Regions from separate parts of the Klebsiella sp. genome, predicted to be linked through region 2. Evidence: predicted binding sites of a transcription regulator. Region 2 holds the regulator's gene; each other region holds the start of a gene.
The links. Region 2 encodes CRP, which controls carbon source genes, mostly activating them, when cyclic AMP is high. Its sites were predicted from a motif close to ATGTGANNNNNNTCACAT; they were not measured.

Region 1 (3,145 bases), on a different contig from region 2:
GTATAAAAAAGCGCATATTCGCTACCGTTGATGCAGTACAGGAAGCCGTCATTATTGAACTCATTCAGCTTTTCCGCTATCTGTTCAATAAGTCGTTGCGGCAGGACGGAGGCTTGAATAATGGTGTTGGTCTGCATATCAAAGGTTAACAGACCGTCGCTGAATACGCCCGGGCAGGAAAACTTAGCATCGCCCAACAGCATTTTGACTGAGCTTAACGTTCTGCCGGTGGCGCAAGTAAACAGAACGCCATTTTTAGCGAAGTTGCCAATGGCTTCGCGGGTATAGGCGGAAAGTTTTCCTTCTTTGTTTAGCAGGGTACCGTCAAGATCGCTGATATAAAGGGTTTTCTTTATTTTAGTCATCGGCATATACCGTCATTGAAAACTGATAGAATTTGGGATTCATGGTGGAGAAACTCTTCAATTGCTGAGTTTATCACTTAAGCTGGTTAAAACCTCTCCCCATGTCAGTGAATCGCTATCGTTAACCGGTATATCAAAGAGTTAGCGCACAGTTAGCAGGCAGGTAAGATGCTCTCATCACCGCGTTGCCGTTTCCTGCCAGCGTCATGTATTGTATGATACGTATAGGGCATATTTTTAACATGACGGGAAATCTATGGACACCGGACTCTATATTAAAGAGAACTTTCGCTTCAATGATGATGCCGGACCATCAATGTACTCTCAGATCGCCTCTTTTATCCGGCATCAGATTCGACTTGGCGTGTTCCGGGTGAATGACAAAATGGTGACTGAAAACGAACTATGTGACATCCTGAAAATCAGCCGAACCACTGTCAGGCTGGCAATGAATGAGCTGCTGGATGAGGGGCTTATCGTTCGTCAGCGCGGGAAAGGTTCATTTATTGCCGACAAGAAAATTAACCGCAAATTAAACTCGCTGTATAACTTTACCGACAGCATGCGCGAGCAGGGAATTAAACCCCGCTCGGTGGTGTTGCAATCCGCCATTGTTGAAGCCGATGAGGTTGTCGCCAACAAATTAAATCTTCCGGAAGGCCAGAGAAAAGTCTTTTTGCTTAGGCGTGTTCGCTACGGCGACGATACGCCTCTACTGCTTGAAACAACGGCGATTCCTTATAATCTTTGTCAGGGTATAGAGCAGCATGATTTTGAAGTGGGCTCACTCTATGACGTGCTGAAAAACCAGTATGGCCTGAATATCGCCCATGCGACGGAAAATATTGATGCCATCATCATTAATAAACCGGCGGCGCACCATCTACAGTGCCACGATAAAGTGATGGCGGGATATCAGATAGAACGTATTTCCTTCCTCGAAACGGGGTTTGTCTTTGAATACACCACATCGGTAACCCGGGCCGATAAATGCAGCTTCAGGATCGATCTTTTCAATGCTAATCAGAATGCGGGCAAGTCGCGAATCGATTTTTCCCGTCAGCTAAAACGCTAGGGCCGCTCCGGCCCTTTCTTTTTCTCTGCCAATTATCTCCGTCATACATTCTGCGCTAACTTGCGGCGTGCTTCCATTTTTCACCTTTTCTCTCGCGCGCGTTGCAAAAATTCGATCTGGATCAACTCATAGCCGGCATCATATATTGCATGATATGTATCATACAAATGATACAAAATGCCACTTAAAAGGAACTATGCTATGAAACCGAATAAAAAAGCCGCAGATATGACCCCCGCAGAACTGGGCCAGTACATTGACCAGTCGGTGCTGAAACCTGAGTTTACCCTGCAAGAAGTCCGCAAATACATTCAGGAAGGGATTGATTACAAATGCAAAACGGTCTGCATCAACCCTGCTTATCTGGACGTTGCCCGTGAGTTGTGTAAAGGCACGGGAACAGGCATCTGCGTGGTCTGCGATTTCCCATTTGGCAACTCGTCTACTGCTTCAAAAGCCGCGCAGGCCGACATTATCTGTCAGCAGGGTGATGTAGAAGACCTGGATATTGTCGCTAACTACGGCTTTATCCGCAGCGGTATGTGGGAAGAGTTTGAAAAGGATATTCGTGCGGTTGTAGACGTTGCCCACCGCTACGGCTCGCTGGTTAAAGTGATTTTTGAAACAGATGCGCTCACTGCCGAGCAGGTGGCAAAAGCAACCGAATATGCCTGCCGCGCTGGTGTTGATTTTGTGAAAACCTCAACCGGCTTCTATACCGGCGGGGAAAGCAAAGGGGCAACGCCTGAAATTATTGCCGTCATGATGAAGGCAGCAGAAGGTCGCTGCAAGGTCAAAGGCTCTGGTTGCATTCGCACCCGCGAACACTTCCTGCAACTGATTGATATGGGCATCGACCGGATGGGGATTGGCTACCGTTCCACTCCGGAAGTGCTGGGCCTGAGCGCTCAGAGCAGCAGCGTCGATTCAAAAAGTTCTTACTAATTGCCCGCCTGGGATGCCGTTGGCAATCCCGGGCCTGTTTGTATATAGAAAATTCCCCGCTAGTGAGCTGTCCCCAAAAATTGGATATCTAATGGGCACACTGTTCGCCTGTCGATTATCGTTCACTACATTCAGCGGAACGTACCAGTTTCATCTGTAGCGATCTCGGATAAAGATGTTTTCGAGGTGTAAAAGAGTGCATTTATTCCCTTTTTTTTTGTGATTCAAATCACCATTTGAAATTGAATTGTTATTTATCAATCAGTTAGTGATGTTATCCTTTGATTGGTGGAGAACAATTTTCTCCATTTTTGCCTTATTAGAGGGAAAATAGGTAAGATTTTCTTCCCCGCCTAATATACATTTTAACTGTGGTTGAAGGATAACAATCATGATGTTCACAACCCAATGGCTATTTATTTTTAGCCATTAAGCGGAGTTTTGGCTGCTGTTTTATTCGCCAGCTTCGGAAGCAGCGTAAATATAGCTCACGATATTTTATGACTAATAATAGTTTGAGTGTACCCTATGAAAACAAGAACTAAAGATATTGCTACCCTGGCAGTTCATGCAGGAAGCCAGTCCGACCCGGTAAACAATGCCATATTTACACCAATAGTTACGGCTAGCTCATTTATACAACCCAACCTTCACGAAGGTGGTGATTTTTGTTATTCCCGTGTTTCTAACCCAACGCGTAAAGCTTATGAATCTGCCCTTGCTGAACTGGAAGGGGGGATTTATGCCACCGCTACGGCAT
Region 2 (3,145 bases):
CAGTAGGGTTTCGGCAGATGCAATGCGCTGCCCATCAGGCTGGCGGCGCTCAGCATTACGCTGATGCGCGCGGCGTTGCGTAACGCCGGAGATTTAAACGACAGGTAGCTTCTCAGCGCTGGCAGCAGGGGTAAACGTCGGGTTTTATCCGCCATCAAGTTACGCGTGTACAGAGGACGCTGGGTACGCAGAACCCGGGCTATACGGCTGAAGTGCCAGGCGCAGAACTGGCCGACCGGGTTATCCGGATGTTGCCAGGCAATTTTTTCCAGCGCGCCGATCTGTTTATCCATCTGAAAGCGCTGTGGGTAACGATGGTAGAGAAGATCGTCCGCCAACTCACGCAGGCGGGCGGCAACGGTTTGCGCATTCCAGCGAATCACTGCTTCTGCGTGACTGCGTTCCACCAGTTTCTGCACTTCTTCCGGCTGATGCAGGCTAACGGAGATATGCTCCTGTAAATCCAACCCCACCTGAAAAGCGCGCAACAGACGTTTGTGGTCGTTGCGTTGATTGGCCGCCAGCATATGCATCTGCTGGTAACACTGGGTAATCAGATCAACCACTTTCTGCTGGCGGTTAAGTAGCGGCGGCAGCGAGGTGGCCGGGTCCGTATGCTGGGTCAGCAGGCTGTATTTGGCCTCGCAATAGTTAGCCAGTTCGCGGTAGAGCAGGCTCAGCGACTCGCGCAGCGGTTGTTCGCGCCATAGCCAAAACCAGAACCAGTTAAAGACGCCATACCATAATGTGCCGAGCGCGTAGATTAGCAGTGGTTCCCAGATTGGCATGTTGCCCGCGAGACTTAGTGTAAAAATCGCTGCGATAAGCGAGGCGGGGAGGAGTCTTGCGTGCAGTGAACTGATTTCGGCAGTAACGCCGAGGATGAGCGCCAGGCCAGTGAGAATAAGCGGTAGAGGGATCTCGCGTTGCAGCAGGAGCTGGACAATCAGGCTACAGCCAGCAAACAGGCAGCCGCCAATAATCAGGCGTTTAAAGAAGCGCTTATGTGGTGTGTCCAGACCGGCAATGTTGCAACAGGCTGGTACCAGGGAAAAAAGTAAGCCCTGCTGTAAATGTCCGAGAATAAGTCCAACTGCGACCGGCAGACACAACACCAGCGTTTGCCGCAGTGCGTAGTTGACTTCCGGGTGGTAAATCAGCCTGCGCCACATGAGGGGGAAACAAAAACGGCGTATTGCCATGCAATACGCCGTTTTGCCGACTTAACGGGTACCGTAGACGACGATAGTTTTGCCGTGCGCGGAGATCAGGTTTTGATCTTCCAGCATTTTCAGGATACGGCCAACGGTTTCGCGGGAGCATCCAACGATCTGACCGATTTCCTGACGGGTAATTTTAATTTGCATGCCGTCCGGGTGGGTCATCGCATCAGGCTGTTTTGCCAGGTTCAGCAGCGTCTGAGCGATACGGCCGGTAACGTCAAGGAAGGCGAGGTTACCGACTTTCTCTGACGTAACCTGCAGGCGACGTGCCATTTGCGAAGAGAGACGCATCAGGATGTCCGGGTTAACCTGGATTAGCTGACGGAATTTTTTGTAGGAGATTTCGGCCACTTCACATGCGGTTTTCGCACGTACCCATGCACTACGTTCCTGACCTTCTTCAAACAGGCCTAATTCACCGATGAAATCGCCCTGGTTGAGGTAAGAGAGGATCATCTCTTTACCTTCTTCATCCTTGATGAGTACAGCCACGGAGCCTTTAACGATGTAGTACAACGTTTCTGCTTTCTCACCCTGGTGGATCAGCGTGCTTTTTGAGGGGTACTTATGAATGTGGCAATGAGACAAGAACCATTCAAGGGTAGGGTCTGTTTGCGGTTTGCCAAGCACCATGCGCGGTTATCCTCTGTTATAAGCTATCTCCGGGCGCCGACACTACACGGCATCCGGGCATGCAATCGTATTAAATCCCTATACCTGGGAATCTGGCTGAAAATTTTCTGCAGCCTGTAATGTGAACTCCTCTGCATACATGCAGTACATCAATGTATTACTGTAGCATCCCGATTGTTTTAGCATAGCTTTCGCCGCGTGTCTCCTGGTGTCTCGCTTCAGCATGACCTAGGTCGCCTTCCGTTGCGAGAATTGTTATGTGCGCGTAATCTGTCAGGAAAATTACAGCCCTGGAGTTAAATTTATGCAAGCGCGAGTGAAATGGGTTGAAGGGTTAACCTTCATTGGTGAGTCGGCTTCTGGTCACCAGATTCTGATGGACGGTAATTCCGGGGATAAAGCGCCAAGCCCGATGGAAATGGTACTGATGGCGGCGGGCGGATGCAGTGCAATTGACGTGGTTTCTATCCTGCAGAAGGGGCGCCATAACGTCACTAACTGCGAAGTTAAGCTGACTTCTGAGCGTCGCGAGGAAGCACCGCGTCTGTTTACCCATATTAATCTGCATTTTATCGTGACTGGTAAGGAGCTGAAAGATGCTGCCGTTTCTCGCGCAGTTGACCTATCGGCGGAAAAATATTGCTCGGTGGCGCTGATGCTGGAGAAAGCAGTAAACATAACTCACTCTTATGAAGTGATCGAGGGATAAGCCGAACTGCGCGAACTCGTCGCCCCGGCATGCGCTGCGCTACCGGGGTTTTTTGTTAGTTGATTTTCCTGCCTTCCATTAGCCGCTCGACCAATGGTGCCATGATAAGCTCCATGGCCAGCCCCATTTTCCCTCCCGGTACCACTAGCGTGTTCATATGCGAGATAAACGAGCCCTGAAGCATCGCCAGTAGCCAGGGGAAATCGATATTCTGTAAGTTGCGAAAATGGATAACGACAAAGCTTTCATCCAGCGATGGGATTGCTTTGGCTGCAAATGGATTGGACGTATCCACCGTAGGTACGCGCTGGAAGTTGAGGTGAGTGCGTGAAAACTGCGGGGTGATGAAGTTGATGTAATCTTCCATCGAGCGAACGACGGAATCCATCACCGCTTCACGAGAGTGGCCGCGTTCGCTGGTATCGCGGATAAGCTTCTGGATCCACTCCAGGTTAACGATCGGCACAACCCCGACCAGCAGGTCAACATGGTCAGCGACGTTGTGCTGGGGCGTGACAACTCCGCCGTGCAGGCCTTCATAAAACAGCACGTCAGTGGGTTCGGGCAGAGACTGCCAGGG
Region 3 (3,145 bases), on a different contig from region 2:
GCAGGTGGGCTTGATGCCTTCCAGCGCTTTGTCAATAAGCTGCCGGAAGGCTGTGAGCTGCGCGTCTCTAACCTCGAGTTTCAACCGCTGCGTACTTTGGCGCGCGCAGGCGTTAAACCGATTGCGGGTCGCCTGAGCTTTTACCCGGATCGTAACGCCGCGCTGGCGGACATTTAATTACCTGGCGGCAGGCCCCTGTGCCTGCCGCATCATCACCCCTATAGCCTGCTGAAGCCAGGCAAGCACCTCCGGAGTCATCCACGTTCCCTTCATCAAATGCGGCTCCTGCTCCATCGCGTTGCGAAATTTCTGTTGAGTTTGCGGGTTATCTCCGGCGTAAGATTGAAACAACGCCAGCCAGCGTTGTGCAAGATGCTGTCCTTGCGATGAAGCTGGTTTCAGCTGTTCGCGACACGCATAATGCAGATCGGCCACCAGCGCCGGCCATTCCATCAGCCGATCGAAATAGTGCTGCCGGGTAAACGCCAGCTCCTCGGCGTTCAGATAGCGCGCCCAGATCTCCAGCTTACTTTCCGCAAAAGCGTGAGTGATAAAATCAATGATCTGCGGGGTAACGCCGGTTTGTTCGCACATCTGTGGTTCGGCGGCATGCATTTCATTCAGCCGGGTCAAAAATTCAGGTCGTCCGGCGGTATCCTGCTCTAACTGTTCCATCCAGCGTGTCGCCAGACTCATCGCCTGAGGGGCATCTGCCGGGCATTGCTTGCGCATTAATCCCTGAACTTCATTAACCAGCGCCCGCCAGGCTTGATTACGTTGCTCATCCTGCTCCGCGAACGGCAGCACCTGTAGTTCCTGTTGACTAAACCAGCGATCGTACATTTTCATTAGCTCCAGCATCTGTAGCCAGGACTCCAGATCGGGGTCGCTTCCCCTGTCTAACTCATCGCGCAGCAGCGCCAGCCGTTCGCGTAGCGTTGAGATGGTTTGTAGCTGCCGATCAAGAGTGGTTATCTGCTTGACCAGCAGGTCAGACAGCGAGAAAGCATCCCTGGCGAGATAGTCCTTAATAGTGGCGAGTTCCAGCCCGGCCTGAGCCAACACCTTGATCATATGCAGCCGCTGAACGGCCGCCAGATTGTATAGCCGGTAACCCGCCGCGCTTCTGGCTGAAGGGGTCAGCAATCCTGTTTGTTCATAGTGATGTAGCGTGCGAACGGTTATTCCGGCACGCTTCGCCAGTTCTCCCACCTGAATTAACATGACTGCTCCTTTCGTTTACCAGTGACGCCACTCTGCTGTCTGACGTTACGTCAGGGTCAAGTGCTAAGTATACGAATTTGGATCGCGCCGTAGTATTCGAAAAGGGTAACGGAAAGGGAATTTAGACAACAATAGAGGAATAGCCTGCCCAGGCTATGATAGAACGCACCAGCCGTCATGAACGGCTGGCGGAATGGAATTCACTCAGCTGTGGCGATGCTGATCGCGGCGGCAGCGTTTGTCGTAGTGACGAACCCACCAATATCTGTCGCTGACCTGTTCATGGCCGCCGATACGCGCACCTGCCAGCCACAGAACCGCGCCGACAAAAATGCTTAAGATTGCGCCATGCGCAAAAAACTGCGGCAGGTCAAGCTGCGGAAGCTGGTTTAGAATAGAGTAACCAACGCCGACAACCATGACGACCAACCCCAACCCCATCAGCACATTACCGAGTAACGAAGCGTTTCTGCGTTTCATATGTCACCTCCGGAACCTTGGGTTGCATGGGAATATCCCCAAATCTTGTAGGTATAGTATAGACAATGACCAATAAGGCGATTGCGTGGACGATCACATAAGCGAACATCAAACCAACAAAAGTTTACAAATAACCTACTGAACTACATCAAATTCTAATTGTTCAAACCCGAAACCATCATGACACGCAGCGTTTCGCTGGCAGAATTTTGTCAACTGCGCGCGCAGACAGTACACTACGCGCCAGAGAACGACCCATTCAGGACAGAAAAGTGACCATAAAATTGATTGTCGGCCTGGCGAATCCCGGCGCTGAATACGCAGCGACCCGACATAACGCCGGTGCCTGGTATGTAGATTTATTAGCTGAGCGCAACCGCGCACCGCTGCGCGAAGAGAGCAAATTCTTCGGCTACACCTCACGGATTAACCTTGCTGGTGAAGATGTTCGTCTGCTGGTACCCACCACCTTTATGAATCTTAGCGGTAAAGCCGTATCGGCAATGGCAACCTTCTTTCGCATCAATCCAGATGAAATTCTGGTGGCCCATGATGAGCTCGACCTGCCGCCCGGCGTAGCTAAATTCAAACTTGGCGGCGGCCATGGCGGCCATAATGGCCTGAAAGACATCATCAACAAACTGGGTAATAACCCGAACTTTCACCGCTTACGTGTGGGAATCGGTCATCCGGGCGATAAAAATAAAGTTGTCGGTTTTGTTTTGGGGAAACCGCCCGTTAGCGAACAGAAACTCATTGATGAAGCTGTTGACGAAGCGGTGCGTTGTACCGAAGTTTGGCTGAAAGAGGGTCTCACCAAAGCAACCAACCGATTGCACGCTTTTAAAGCGCAATAACCGGTCGACGTGCGGAATTTTTGCCGCGCACGGTGTATAATAGGCAAAGCTATTTACTTTTCTACAATCTGCTCACTGTAACAGGTTGATTATCCAAAGATTAAGGTGATTTAAATCATGGGATTCAAATGCGGTATCGTCGGTTTGCCCAACGTCGGCAAATCCACCCTGTTCAATGCGCTCACCAAAGCGGGTATTGAAGCGGCCAACTTCCCCTTCTGTACCATCGAGCCGAACACCGGTGTCGTTCCGATGCCCGATCCGCGTCTGGACAAACTGGCTGAAATCGTCAAACCACAGCGTATCCTGCCAACCACCATGGAATTCGTCGATATCGCAGGTCTGGTAAAAGGCGCGTCTAAAGGCGAAGGTCTGGGTAACCAGTTTCTGACCAACATTCGTGAAACTGAAGCTATCGGTCACGTGGTGCGCTGCTTTGAAAACGACAACATTATCCACGTTAACAATAAAGTGGATCCGGCTGACGATATCGAAGTTATCAACACCGAACTGGCGCTGTCCGATCTGGACACCTGTGAGCGCGCCCTGCACCGCGTGCAGAAAAAGGCCAAAGGCGGCGATAA

Region 1: the regulator CRP is predicted to act here: its motif matches at 1,550-1,567, upstream of deoC (deoxyribose-phosphate aldolase).
Region 3: the regulator CRP is predicted to act here: its motif matches at 1,731-1,748, upstream of pth (aminoacyl-tRNA hydrolase).

Annotation. Positions count from the first base shown of each region.
Region 1 covers NZ_JAPUEW010000042.1:67,426-70,570, forward strand. The annotation lists gene QVF11_RS12260 (HAD-IIB family hydrolase) at 1-365, opposite strand, end outside; gene QVF11_RS12265 (GntR family transcriptional regulator) at 622-1,440, shown strand; gene deoC (deoxyribose-phosphate aldolase) at 1,642-2,385, shown strand; gene QVF11_RS12275 (trans-sulfuration enzyme family protein) at 2,914-3,145, shown strand, end outside.
Region 2 covers NZ_JAPUEW010000079.1:18,172-21,316, reverse strand. The annotation lists gene QVF11_RS23395 (YccS/YhfK family putative transporter) at 1-1,172, opposite strand, end outside; gene crp (cAMP-activated global transcriptional regulator CRP) at 1,224-1,856, opposite strand; gene QVF11_RS23385 (OsmC family protein) at 2,161-2,565, shown strand; gene QVF11_RS23380 (phosphoribulokinase) at 2,621-3,145, opposite strand, start outside.
Region 3 covers NZ_JAPUEW010000041.1:193,289-196,433, reverse strand. The annotation lists gene dauA (C4-dicarboxylic acid transporter DauA) at 1-177, shown strand, start outside; gene QVF11_RS11740 (MerR family transcriptional regulator) at 178-1,224, opposite strand; gene ychH (stress-induced protein YchH) at 1,429-1,704, opposite strand; gene pth (aminoacyl-tRNA hydrolase) at 1,977-2,561, shown strand; gene ychF (redox-regulated ATPase YchF) at 2,679-3,145, shown strand, end outside.